Linked DNA regions of Roseivirga sp. BDSF3-8. The protein of the gene in region 1 binds, or shares a complex with, the protein of each later gene. Links are inferred from orthologs where the notes say so. Each region holds a gene or a part of one and is shown in the gene's direction. Other genes may lie near its edges.

Region 1 (5,742 bases):
CCAGGCGCGCTTCAACAAATACCTGTGCAAAAGAGGCTTAAAGGACCACGATGCTAAGAAGATATGGGCCTTCCTCGGTGATGGCGAAATGGACGAGCCGGAAGCCACAGGCGCCATCGCCCTGGCCGGACGTGAAAAGCTGGGCAACCTCATCTTTGTTGTAAACTGCAACCTGCAGCGCCTCGACGGACCCGTACGCGGCAACACTAAAGTGGTGCAGGAACTGGAAGGCCTATTTCGCGGAGCAGGCTGGAATGTAGTCAAAGTACTCTGGGCCAGTGAGTGGGACAAGCTATTTCAAAAAGACACATCCGGAAAGCTAATAAAGCACCTCACAGAAGTGCCCGACGGTCAGTTACAGAAATATGCCTACGAGGATGGAACCTACATACGCGAGCACCTCTTTGGGCAGGATCCGGAACTGCAAAAGCTTGCAGAAAACCTTACCGACGAAGACATTAAAGCCATGCGCCGCGGAGGTCACGATCCAATAAAAGTCTACCAGGCCTATAAGCAGGCCATGAAGTATACAGAAGGACCTACAGTAATACTAGCCCAGACCGTGAAGGGCTACGGCCAGGGCGAATCCGGCGAGGCAAGCAATGTCACCCACAAAACCAAAAAACTGAAAGACGATGCCCTCAAGCAATTCCGCGACCGCTTTCAGGTGCCCCTTGCCGACGAAGACCTTGACGACCTGCCTTTTGTAAGACCTGAAAAGGACAGTGCCGAGCATCAATACCTGATGAAAAAGCGGGAGGAAGCAGGCGGCGCATTTCCTGTACGGAAAGATAATAGCGAAAAGCTTCCGGAACCCGACAATTCAGTGTTCGAAGACTTACTGCAAGGCTCCGGAGACTCAGAGGCCAACACTACCGGGGCCATGGTACAAATAGTGACTAAGCTGCTAAAGCAAGAGGACTTTGCTGATCTCATCGTTCCTATCATTCCTGATGAGTCCCGCACCTTTGGTATGGAGTCCCTTTTCAGAAAAGTAGGCATCTACGCTCCCCATGGTCAACAGTATGAGCCAGTGGACAAAGACAGCCTGCTCTATTATAAAGAATCCGAAGAAGGCGCAATACTCGAAGAAGGCATTACCGAATCCGGCTGTATGAGCAGCTTCATCGCTGCCGGCACTGCCTACCTCACCCATGGCATCAATACCATCCCCTTCTATTTCTTCTACTCCATGTTTGGCTTCCAGCGTACCGGCGACCTTATTTGGGCCGCCGCCGATGCAGGTGCCAAAGGCTTCCTTATTGGAGGTATTTCCGGACGTACCAGTCTATCCGGTGAAGGACTGCAGCACCAGGATGGCAACAGCCACCTCTATGCCATGGCCTACCCCAATCTACATGCGTACGATCCGGCATTTGCTTTTGAATTGGCAGTCATCGTACGTGAAGGCATCAAAAAAATGTATATCCAAAAGCAAGACACCTTTTACTACCTCACCGTCACCAATGCCAATAGGCCTATGCCCGAGATGCCCGAAGGCGTGGAAGAAGGCATACTCAAAGGCCTCTACCGCTACCGTGCCACTTCCTCTGAAAATAAAAAGCGGCGGGCCCACCTGTTTGGCAGCGGGGCCATTATGCAGGAAGTACAAAAGGCCGCCCACGTGCTGGAAGAAGAATATGGCGTAGCCACAGATGTGTGGAGCATCACCAGCTACAAAGCCCTGTATGATGATGCTATCGATGCAGAACGGGAAAACAGACGGGTGATGGCCAGAGAAATGGAGCCAAACCACATTCAGAAGTGCCTGCAGGATGAAGAAGGCGTGTTTGTAGCCGCCTCAGACTATGTAAAAGCCCTCCCTGCCTCCGTGGCCCAGTGGTTTCCGAACCACCTCACCGTACTTGGTACAGATGGCTTCGGCAGAAGCGATACCGTAGCCGCACTGCGCGACTTCTTCGAAGTAGACCACCGCCATATCATATATGCCACCCTATATGCACTAACCCGAAACGGAGACATGGAACCGGAAGAACTGGTTAAGGCAGCGGACAACCTTGATATGGCTCCAGACAAACCTAACCCCCGCACAGCCTGATCCTGCTAAACTAATTGACTACCTCACAACCAAACCAAATATGCCTACAGAAGTAAAAGTACCTCAGATATCCGAAGGAGCAGATACCGCCACAGTCGCAGAAATACTGGTATCAGAAGGCGATACCATACAGGAAGAGGAATCCATCATAGTCGTGGAAACAGACAAGGCCTCCGTAGAAGTGCCCTCGACGCACAGCGGTAAGGTCACGGAGATTAAAATAAGCGAAGGTGACGAGCTGCAGGTGGGTGACGTCATCCTGCTGGTAGAAGAGGAAGGAGAAGAAGATGACGAGGAGAGTAAAAAGGACGAATCCGGTAAAGAAGCTGAAGAGGAGGAGCAGGAAAGTAAAGAGGCTAAGGAAGATGATAGCAAAGATGAAGAGGACGAAACTGACACTGACGATGATGAGGCTGAGGTAAAAGAAAGTGAGGAAGAGAGCGAAAAGACTGAAGAAGACGAAAAGCAAAAAGAAACCAAAGCTGAAAAAGACGACACGGAAGAAAAGAAGAAGGACAAATACCATGGGGACGGGCCCCGACAGGATGAAAACGAAAGCCGTAATGGAGAGGAAAAAGATAATGAGGTAAAAGAAGATGATAATGAAGACGATGGCATCCCTGCAGCGCCGGGCGTACGCCGGCAGGCACGGGAGCAGGGAGTAGACCTCACTACAGTGGAAGGCACCGGGCCCGAGGGTCGCATTACCTCAGAAGATGTGGAAAAAGCCGCCGGCAAAAAAGGCGGCGGTGGCGACAAAACTCCGACCTCATCATCCCTCCCTGACTTTAGTAAATGGGGGGACACCGAAAGAAAACCTCTTTCAGGCATACGCAAGGCTACCGCGCTGAATACCACCAGCGCATGGCAGACCATACCTCATGTAACCCAGTTTGACGAGGCAGATATTACCGATATAGAGGCCTACCGGCAGGAGCATAGTGAAAAAGCCGAGGAGGCGGGCGGTAAGCTGACCGTTACGGCCATACTTACCAAAATAGTAGCCAATGCCTTGAGAAAATTTCCTGAGTTTAACGCTAGCGTGGACATGGAAAACGAAGAAGTCGTTTATAAGAAGTACGTTCATATAGGCATCGCAGCGGATACTGAACAGGGGCTTTTAGTGCCAGTCGTGCGGCATGCAGACCGCAAGAATATGATTGAACTATCTGTAGAAATCACCAGGCTGGCAGAAAAGGCCCGGGATGGCAAGCTGGCTCCTGATGACATGCTCGGGGGTAACTTTACCATATCTAACCTGGGCGGTATAGGCGGCACTAACTTCACCCCCATCGTATATAGCCCCCAGGTAGCCATACTGGGCGTGGCCCGTGCAGAAATAAAGCCCGTTTATAACGGAGAGACCTTTGAGCCGAAACAGGTACTGCCACTGAGCCTGAGTTACGACCACCGCATTATCGACGGAGCAGCAGGTGCACGCTTTTTACGGTGGATTTGCCAGGCGTTGGAAGACCCATATGCGGCACTACTGGGTGCCTGAAAAGCAAAAAAAGCAGCCTGCTTGTGAGCAGGCTGCTTCAAAATTATTTCCGATATTCCTAATTAGTAAGGAGCGGTGCAGAATGCTCCGTATGTATCACACTGACCGTTAGAAACACACCAGCGGTTATAAGTCCAGTTACAGAACTCAGGCTCAACAGAGCAAATCTGGTTACCAGTACCATAATCGAAACCACCTACGGCTGTTTTAGTAGTTTCTTCAGTTTTAGTTACAAAGCTTTTTACTTCAAGAGACTCCAGGTTAAGTTTCTTTTTCATCTCAGTTTTTGGTTTTTCATAGTGCCTACTCTGTTAAGCTTTTCGGCTTCCGCTTATAAGCTGTCAAAATAAAAACAATTGATTTAAAATGTATATTTTTTAGAAAAAAATAAACCTGAATTAGACAAAAAATTGATATTCCGTTTCTTAGATAGAGTAAAAAGGACACAGGTTTAATTTTAGCTGACATACTTTTTCATCCATTTCTGGTTCATCTTTTACCTGTTTCTTCATATATATTTTGCTTCCAAGCGCCACCTTTCCCCCATTTGATTCAAGGTTCTTTGCCATGTTTTGCCGCAAACAATATGCCCGGCCAGCTATTATCTAGTTGACTTCATACATCATTTTTTCACTAACTATCCGACATCACCAGTGAATAGTTTTTTAGAAAGATGGGCCGAATCGGCCATGACCTCTGCAGGATTTTTCTGGATGGCCCTATGGGCTTTTATCCTTGGCTATGCTGTCAGCAGTCTTATCCAAATCTTTGTTACCCAAGAGCGTATGCAGCGTACTATGGGCGATGATAACCTTAAAAGCATATCGCTGGGTACTTTCTTTGGCTTTATCAGCAGTTCCTGCAGCTTCTCGGCACTAGCTACCACCAAGGCACTGTTTAAAAAAGGTGCAGGGTTTATTTCATCCATTGCATTTTTACTGGCCTCCACCAATCTGGTCATTGAGCTAGGTATCATCATCTCCATCTTCTTAAGCTGGCAATTCGTCGTAGGCGAGTATGTAGGGGCAATTATCCTTATCCTTTCCTCTTGGCTTCTGATTCGCCTTATTAACCCCAAAGACCTGATAAAAAAAGCACGTGAAAACCTGGGTGACTCAGACCATAGCTCTGAGGATGATAAAAGTCTAAGCCAGAAACTAAAGTCCTTCACCAGTTGGGCCAAGGTAGGCAAGCAATACGGTATGGAGTGGAAAATGGTGTGGAAAGACGTCACCATCGGCTTTACCATAGCCGGTATAGTCAAAGGCTTTGTCCCCGATTCATTTTTCCGCACCCTTTTTATCAATTCGGGTACAGACGTGGAGTCCTATTCTTTTCTCACCCTGCTCGAGCACACCGTGGTAGGACCTGTAGCTGCCTTTCTTACCTTTATCGGCTCCATGGGTAATATTCCCCTTGCCGCACTTCTGTTCAGCAAAGGAGTAAGCTTTGCGGGTGTTATGGCGTTTATATTTAGTGACCTCGTAGTATTTCCCGTATTACGTATCAATGCCAAATACTACGGTTGGAAAATGTCATTTTTCATTCTTTTCCTGCTCTTCAGTTCCCTCATAGGCGCCTCCCTCCTACTGCATTACGGCTTTAATTTGGCAGGCGCACTACCAGACCCTGGTACGATGAGCATTACAGAATCCGATCACTTTAAGATTGATTACACCTTCTGGTTAAACCTGGCCTTTTTAGCCATTAGCGGCATACTGATTTATATCGGATTCTTTAAGGGAAAAGACGTTAAGCACCACAAAGAAATGGCGCCTAAAAGCAAAACCCTCGAGCAAACCCTTAAGTACCTGGCATTCGTAGCCTATGCATGGCTGGCCGGTGGCTTATTAATAAAATTCCTTGTGCTCTGATAAGAACGCTAATATCCGCTTCGGATATGCTCTATCCCAAAGTCCATTACTTCAGACCAGGCCGCCTTTACCTCAGCATTATATTTACGATCATGCAGCGGCAATACCTCAAGCAAGGCCGCTTTCCAAAGGTCGTATGAATATGGAGGTATGGCCATCTGCTCGCGACTGTGGCTATACCTGATACGCTCTAGCCCGGATTTCCCTGCTATATTGCCCTGTGCATACATAAGCATCAGATTAATACCATGCCTCAGGAGCTTATACTGGCTTTCAAAATCAGTATCTTTAAATCGGTCTTTTATCAA
Region 2 (5,614 bases), 1.9 Mb from region 1 along the record:
CATGGGCTTTGAATTTGGATATGCTATGGCCAATCCTAATGCTCTGGTTATCTGGGAGGCTCAGTTCGGAGATTTTGCCAACGGGGCACAGGTAATGATAGATCAGTTTGTAACCTGCTCAGAAACCAAATGGCAGCGAATGAACGGTCTTGTTTTATTACTTCCTCATGGCTACGAAGGCCAGGGCCCCGAGCATAGTAATGCCCGTCCCGAAAGGTTTTTGCAATTAGCAGCCGAATACAATATTATAGTGGCTAACGTAACTGAGCCTTCAAATTTCTTCCACCTTTTAAGGAGGCAGCTTGCGTGGCCGTTTCGTAAACCACTGGTGGTAATGTCTCCAAAATCGTTGCTCAGGCACCCTAAAGTGGTTTCTAAAAAGTCTGAATTACTTAGTGGGCATTTCAGAGAAATATTGGATGACCACTATGCAGAACCTAAGTCTGTAAAGCGCGTAGTACTGTGTAGTGGAAAAATCTACTACGATCTGCAGGAAAAGCAACAAAAGCAGAAACGTAAGGATGTTGCACTTGTTAGAGTGGAGCAAGTTCATCCATTTCCTAAAGACCAGATAAATGAACTTCTATTAAATAAATACAAAGGTGCTGAGGTGGTATGGGTTCAGGAAGAGCCTGAAAACATGGGTTCCTGGTCATTTGTATTGAGGGTTTATCGGGATGTCAAAATGGATGTTATCAGTCGAAAAGCCAGTGCATCACCCGCTACAGGTTATGGTAAAATGCACGCAAAAGAGCAGTTAGAGATAATTGAAAAGGCTTTTGCATAAATTCGACATAAAATATTATTGTTTTTCATAAAAAATTATTCGACCTTTAGATCTGAAATAATATGAGCATAGCAGTAAAGGTTCCCGCAGTAGGGGAATCTATTAACGAAGTTACCATTGCTCAATGGCTCAAAAGTGACGGAGACTATGTTGAGATGGATGAAGTCATTTGTGAGCTCGAGTCGGATAAGGCGACTTTTGAATTAAATGCTGAAGCCTCCGGAGTACTGAAGATCAAAGCAAAAGAGGGTGAGACGCTAGAAGTCGGAGCACTCATTTGCCAGATTGATGAAAACGGTGACGCTGCTGATAGCGAGGGTGAAGAAAAGCCTGAAGCTAAAAAAAGCGGGCAGGATGATAAAACACAGCCTGAGGATAACGGGAAACAAGATGGCGGAGCCAGTAAAACTGGTGAAGTTATTGAAATGTCCGTACCTGCTGTGGGTGAGTCAATTACAGAAGTCACTATCTCTTCTTGGTTAAAAAAAGATGGAGATTTTGTTGACTTAGATGAAGTAATTGCAGAAATTGAATCTGATAAGGCTACATTTGAGCTTACAGCCGAGGCGAGCGGGTTTCTTTCCATTTTAGCTGAAGAGGGAAAAACCCTTGAAATCGGTTCTCCGGTGTGTAAAATTGAGGTAGCTGAAGAAAGCTCAAAGAAAGACTCAGGTGGAGTGTCTGAAAAAGATCAGTCTGCCAGCGGGAGCAAGAGTGATAATTCCACTTATGCTACAGGTCACGCTTCACCTGCTGCCGCTAAAATCCTGAAAGAAAAAGGGATTTCACCTGATGAGGTGAAAGGTTCCGGAGTAGACGGGAGAATCACGAAAGAAGATGCAATGTCCGCTCAAAAGAGTGATAAGAAAGCATCTGATTCAAAACCAGCCAAGACAGAGACTAATACCAGTGAGGGTTCAGCCCCTGAGCAATCAGCTTCTGATCGATCTCAACGACGTGAGAAAATGTCAAATCTCCGGAAAACGATCGCAAGAAGGTTAGTATCTGTCAAAAACGAGACAGCGATGCTGACGACCTTCAATGAGGTCAACATGCAGCCTGTCATGGAATTGAGAAAAAAGTATAAAGATACTTTTAAAGATAAATACGAGGTCGGGTTGGGCTTTATGTCCTTCTTTACTAAAGCAGTTTGCATGGCGCTGCATGAGTTTCCGGCCGTAAATGCCATGATCGATCAAGATGAGATTGTGTTCAATGATTACTGTGATGTTTCTATTGCAGTGTCTACCGATCGCGGGCTGGTAGTTCCCGTCATCCGAAATGCTGAGAAGCTCGGTTTCCATCAAATTGAAAAGGAAATTGTGCGATTAGCGACTAAGGCAAAGAATAACCGCCTTAGTATTGATGAGATGAGCGGAGGTACATTTACCATCACTAACGGGGGAATATTCGGCTCCATGCTGTCTACACCCATCATAAATGCCCCGCAGTCTGCGATATTAGGGATGCATAATATAGTTGAGCGTCCTGTGGTAGAAAACGGAGAAGTAGTCGTAAGGCCTATTATGTATTTGGCCCTTTCATACGACCACAGAATCATTGACGGAAAGGAATCCGTTAGCTTCCTTGTCAGGGTTAAGAGCTTGCTCGAAGACCCTGCAAGGTTGCTTCTGGGTGTTTAGTTTTTTCTTTTTCATAGGTTAAGGCGGGGGTGGTTCCCCGCCTTTATTTTTCGCTTCTCCGCTTTCTTCAAGCATTTAATTAAATTCTGTCTTTTACTTAAATCCTTCTTCCATGAAATACGACGTCGTAGTTATCGGATCCGGTCCGGGTGGCTATGTCGCAGCCATACGCTGTGCCCAGCTGGGATTAAAAACAGCCATTGTCGAGAAATATCCTGTTCTTGGTGGTACTTGTCTGAACGTAGGATGTATTCCTTCAAAGGCATTATTAGACTCTTCCGAGCATTTCCATAATGCCCAAAACCACTTCAAGGAACATGGCATTAACCTTTCGAAACTTTCTGTCGATATCAAGCAAATGATTGAGAGAAAGCGCGGTGTTGTAAAGCAAACAGTGGACGGTGTGCAGTATCTTATGAAAAAGAATAAGATTGATGTACATACCGGATTGGGATCGTTTAAGGATAAGCATACTCTGGTCATCAAAGGTGGAAAAGAGGAGAAGACTATTGAGTCGGATAAATTTATTATTGCTACTGGCTCAAAGCCATCTGATTTGCCTTTTGCAAAGCCTGACAAGGAAAGAATTATTACTAGCACTGAGGCCTTGGAGCTTGTAGAGGTTCCTAAGCATCTAATCATTATAGGTGCCGGGTATATTGGTATGGAGTTAGGTTCTGTATATGGTCGCTTAGGCAGTAAGGTCACCGTTGTGGAGTTTATGGATCGAATAACTCCCGGAATGGATAAAACAATGAGTAAAGAGCTCCAAAAGGTGCTTAAGAAGCTCGGTTTTGACTTTAATTTGAAACACAAGGTAACAGGGGTTGAGCGTAAAGGCGATGAAGTCGTAGTTACTGCTGAGGATGATAAGGGAGAGAAGAAAGAATTTAAAGGTAATTATTGCCTCCTATCCATAGGACGTAAGCCATACACGGAAGGGCTTAATCTTGAGGCTGCCGGACTGTCTACTGATGAGCGCGGTAAAATTGAGGTGGATGATAACCTGAAAACCAAAGTTGACAACATATATGCTATTGGTGATGTTGTTCGCGGCGCAATGCTGGCGCATAAGGCAGAAGAGGAAGGTATCTTTGTTGCAGAAACCATGGCTGGTCAGAAGCCGCACATCAACTACAAACTAATACCCGGAGTAATTTATACATGGCCAGAAGTAGCTAGCGTAGGCTATACAGAAGAAGAGCTTAAGGAAGACGGGAGAAAATACAAGTCAGGATCTTTTCCATTCAAGGCCTCTGGTCGTGCCAGGGCAAGTATGGATACGGACGGACTTGTAAAAGTTCTTGCAGACAAGGAAACTGATGAGATACTTGGTGTTCATATCATAGGACCCCGTGCAGCGGATATGATTGCTGAGGCAGTAGTAGCTATGGAGTTCAGGGCTTCTGCTGAAGATGTTGCGAGAATGTCTCATGCTCACCCTACGTTTACAGAGTCAATAAAAGAAGCCTGCCTGGCTGCAACAGAAAACAGGGCGCTCCACATATAAGAAATTATAACCCCTTATAAACAGGACAGGCCAACCCTTGGGTTGGCCTGTCTCATTTGCTTAAAACCAAAAATTTGGACTTAAGTCTTGACAGCACACTGATATAAGTCTGATTTTACCTTTATTGTTTGTCCTATTGTGGATAAAATTCAACTCAATTCAGGTAGCAAGCTTATACTCAATTGATTGATAGTCAGTGCTTAGTAATAGCATTTGCCTGCGTTTTTTATCCTTCGGTTTCCAGGTTTTATTTATCCTCTCTTTGGCAAACTTTGGTTATTCCTGTCTTTAGGTCTAAATTTGTGCAATTTATCAATAGCAGCCATTTCCAATCCAAAACCTGCAATGCCTAAAGACAACAGTATCAAATCCATCCTGATTATCGGTAGCGGTCCCATTATCATAGGTCAGGCCTGTGAGTTTGACTATTCAGGCTCTCAAGCCGCTCGTTCTCTTCGTGAAGAAGGGATTGAAGTGATTCTGATAAATAGTAATCCAGCCACCATCATGACTGATAAGGTGACTGCTGACCACGTTTATCTGCAGCCTCTTGAGAAGAAGAGTATTATTGACATACTCAAAAAGCATAAAGTTGATGCCGTCCTGCCTACCATGGGAGGACAGACCGCTCTTAATCTGGCGATAGATTGTGACCGTGCAGGCATCTGGGAGAAGTTTGGAGTCAGGATCATAGGCGTGGATATCGATGCTATCGAAACCACGGAAAACAGGGAGAAATTCCGCCTCAAAATGCATGAGCTCGGGGTAAGTGTTTGCCAGGGTTCTACAGCTACATCCTTTTTGCAGGGTAAAGAAATAGCACAGGAAATTGGTTTCCCTCTCGTAATCAGGCCAAGTTATACGCTTGGGGGATATGGTGGAGGATTTGTAGAAAAGGCTGAAGACTTCGATAAAGCTCTGACCAGCGGTCTGCATGCTTCACCAATTCATGAAGTGCTTGTAGAACAAAGTATTCTTGGGTGGAAGGAGTATGAGCTGGAATTGCTCAGAGATAATAATGGGAATGTGATCATTATTTGCTCTATCGAAAACTTTGATCCGATGGGCGTTCATACGGGTGACTCAATCACAGTAGCCCCTGCTATGACTCTACCTGATACCGTGTATCAGGGTATGCGTGACCTGGCTATAAAAATGATGAATGGTATCGGGCAATTTGCAGGTGGCTGTAATGTTCAGTTTTCAGTAAACCCTGAAAATGATGATATCATTGCTATTGAGATTAACCCCCGGGTGTCACGCTCATCAGCCCTGGCGAGTAAAGCAACAGGATACCCTATTGCAAAGATTGCAGCCAAACTGGCGATCGGGTATAACTTGGACGAACTTAAAAACCAGATTACCAAGACTACATCTGCTTATTTTGAGCCAGCACTTGACTATGTAATTGTAAAAATACCTCGCTGGAACTTCGATAAGTTCAAAGGAAGTGACAGGAAGCTAGGCCTGCAGATGAAATCTGTGGGAGAGGTAATGGGTATAGGACGAAACTTCCAGGAGGCATTACAGAAGGCTTGTCAATCACTGGAGATTAAGCGAAACGGTCTCGGTGCAGATGGGAAAGAGCTTAAAGATCAGGACAAAATACTGGAAAGCCTTGAGCATCCAAGCTGGAACCGGTTGTTCCATATATATGATGCTTTTAAACTAGGC

Evidence for each region. The genes of interacting proteins can lie anywhere in the genome.
Region 2: the proteins of AB9P05_RS17690 (region 1) and lpdA are in contact, whole or in part, in a crystal structure (PDB 1EBD), measured with the Geobacillus stearothermophilus proteins. The link is inferred for Roseivirga sp. BDSF3-8 from one-to-one orthologs. Residues at the interface, in WP_033016211.1 of Geobacillus stearothermophilus: Ile130, Ala131, Met132, Pro133, Arg136, Arg140, Glu141, Asn155, Arg157; in WP_049624544.1 of Geobacillus stearothermophilus: Pro340, Ser341, Asp344, Tyr345, Arg403, Asp406, Val408, Glu431, Ala432, Gly433, Asp438.

The regions. Positions count from the first base shown.
Region 1 is NZ_JBGNFV010000001.1:4,293,440-4,299,181, reverse strand. What follows is about bases 1,341-4,329. They hold AB9P05_RS17690 (2-oxo acid dehydrogenase subunit E2), read left to right. Parts: upstream 1,341-2,099; coding sequence 2,100-3,560; downstream 3,561-4,329. Other genes in these bases: AB9P05_RS17675 (permease), read left to right, coding at 4,214-4,329; AB9P05_RS17680 (hypothetical protein), read right to left, coding at 3,986-4,129; AB9P05_RS17685 (pinensin family lanthipeptide), read right to left, coding at 3,623-3,838; aceE (pyruvate dehydrogenase (acetyl-transferring), homodimeric type), read left to right, coding at 1,341-2,059. Outside these bases: more of aceE, read left to right, coding at 1-1,340; more of AB9P05_RS17675, read left to right, coding at 4,330-5,434; AB9P05_RS17670 (globin), read right to left, coding at 5,443-5,742.
Region 2 is NZ_JBGNFV010000001.1:2,410,274-2,415,887, forward strand. What follows is about bases 1,881-4,741. They hold lpdA (dihydrolipoyl dehydrogenase), read left to right. Parts: upstream 1,881-2,542; coding sequence 2,543-3,940; downstream 3,941-4,741. Other genes in these bases: odhB (2-oxoglutarate dehydrogenase complex dihydrolipoyllysine-residue succinyltransferase), read left to right, coding at 1,881-2,430; carB (carbamoyl-phosphate synthase large subunit), read left to right, coding at 4,286-4,741. In the rest of the region: AB9P05_RS10010 (2-oxoglutarate dehydrogenase E1 component), read left to right, coding at 1-787; more of odhB, read left to right, coding at 850-1,880; more of carB, read left to right, coding at 4,742-5,614. UniProt on the Escherichia coli protein: Lipoamide dehydrogenase is a component of the glycine cleavage system as well as of the alpha-ketoacid dehydrogenase complexes.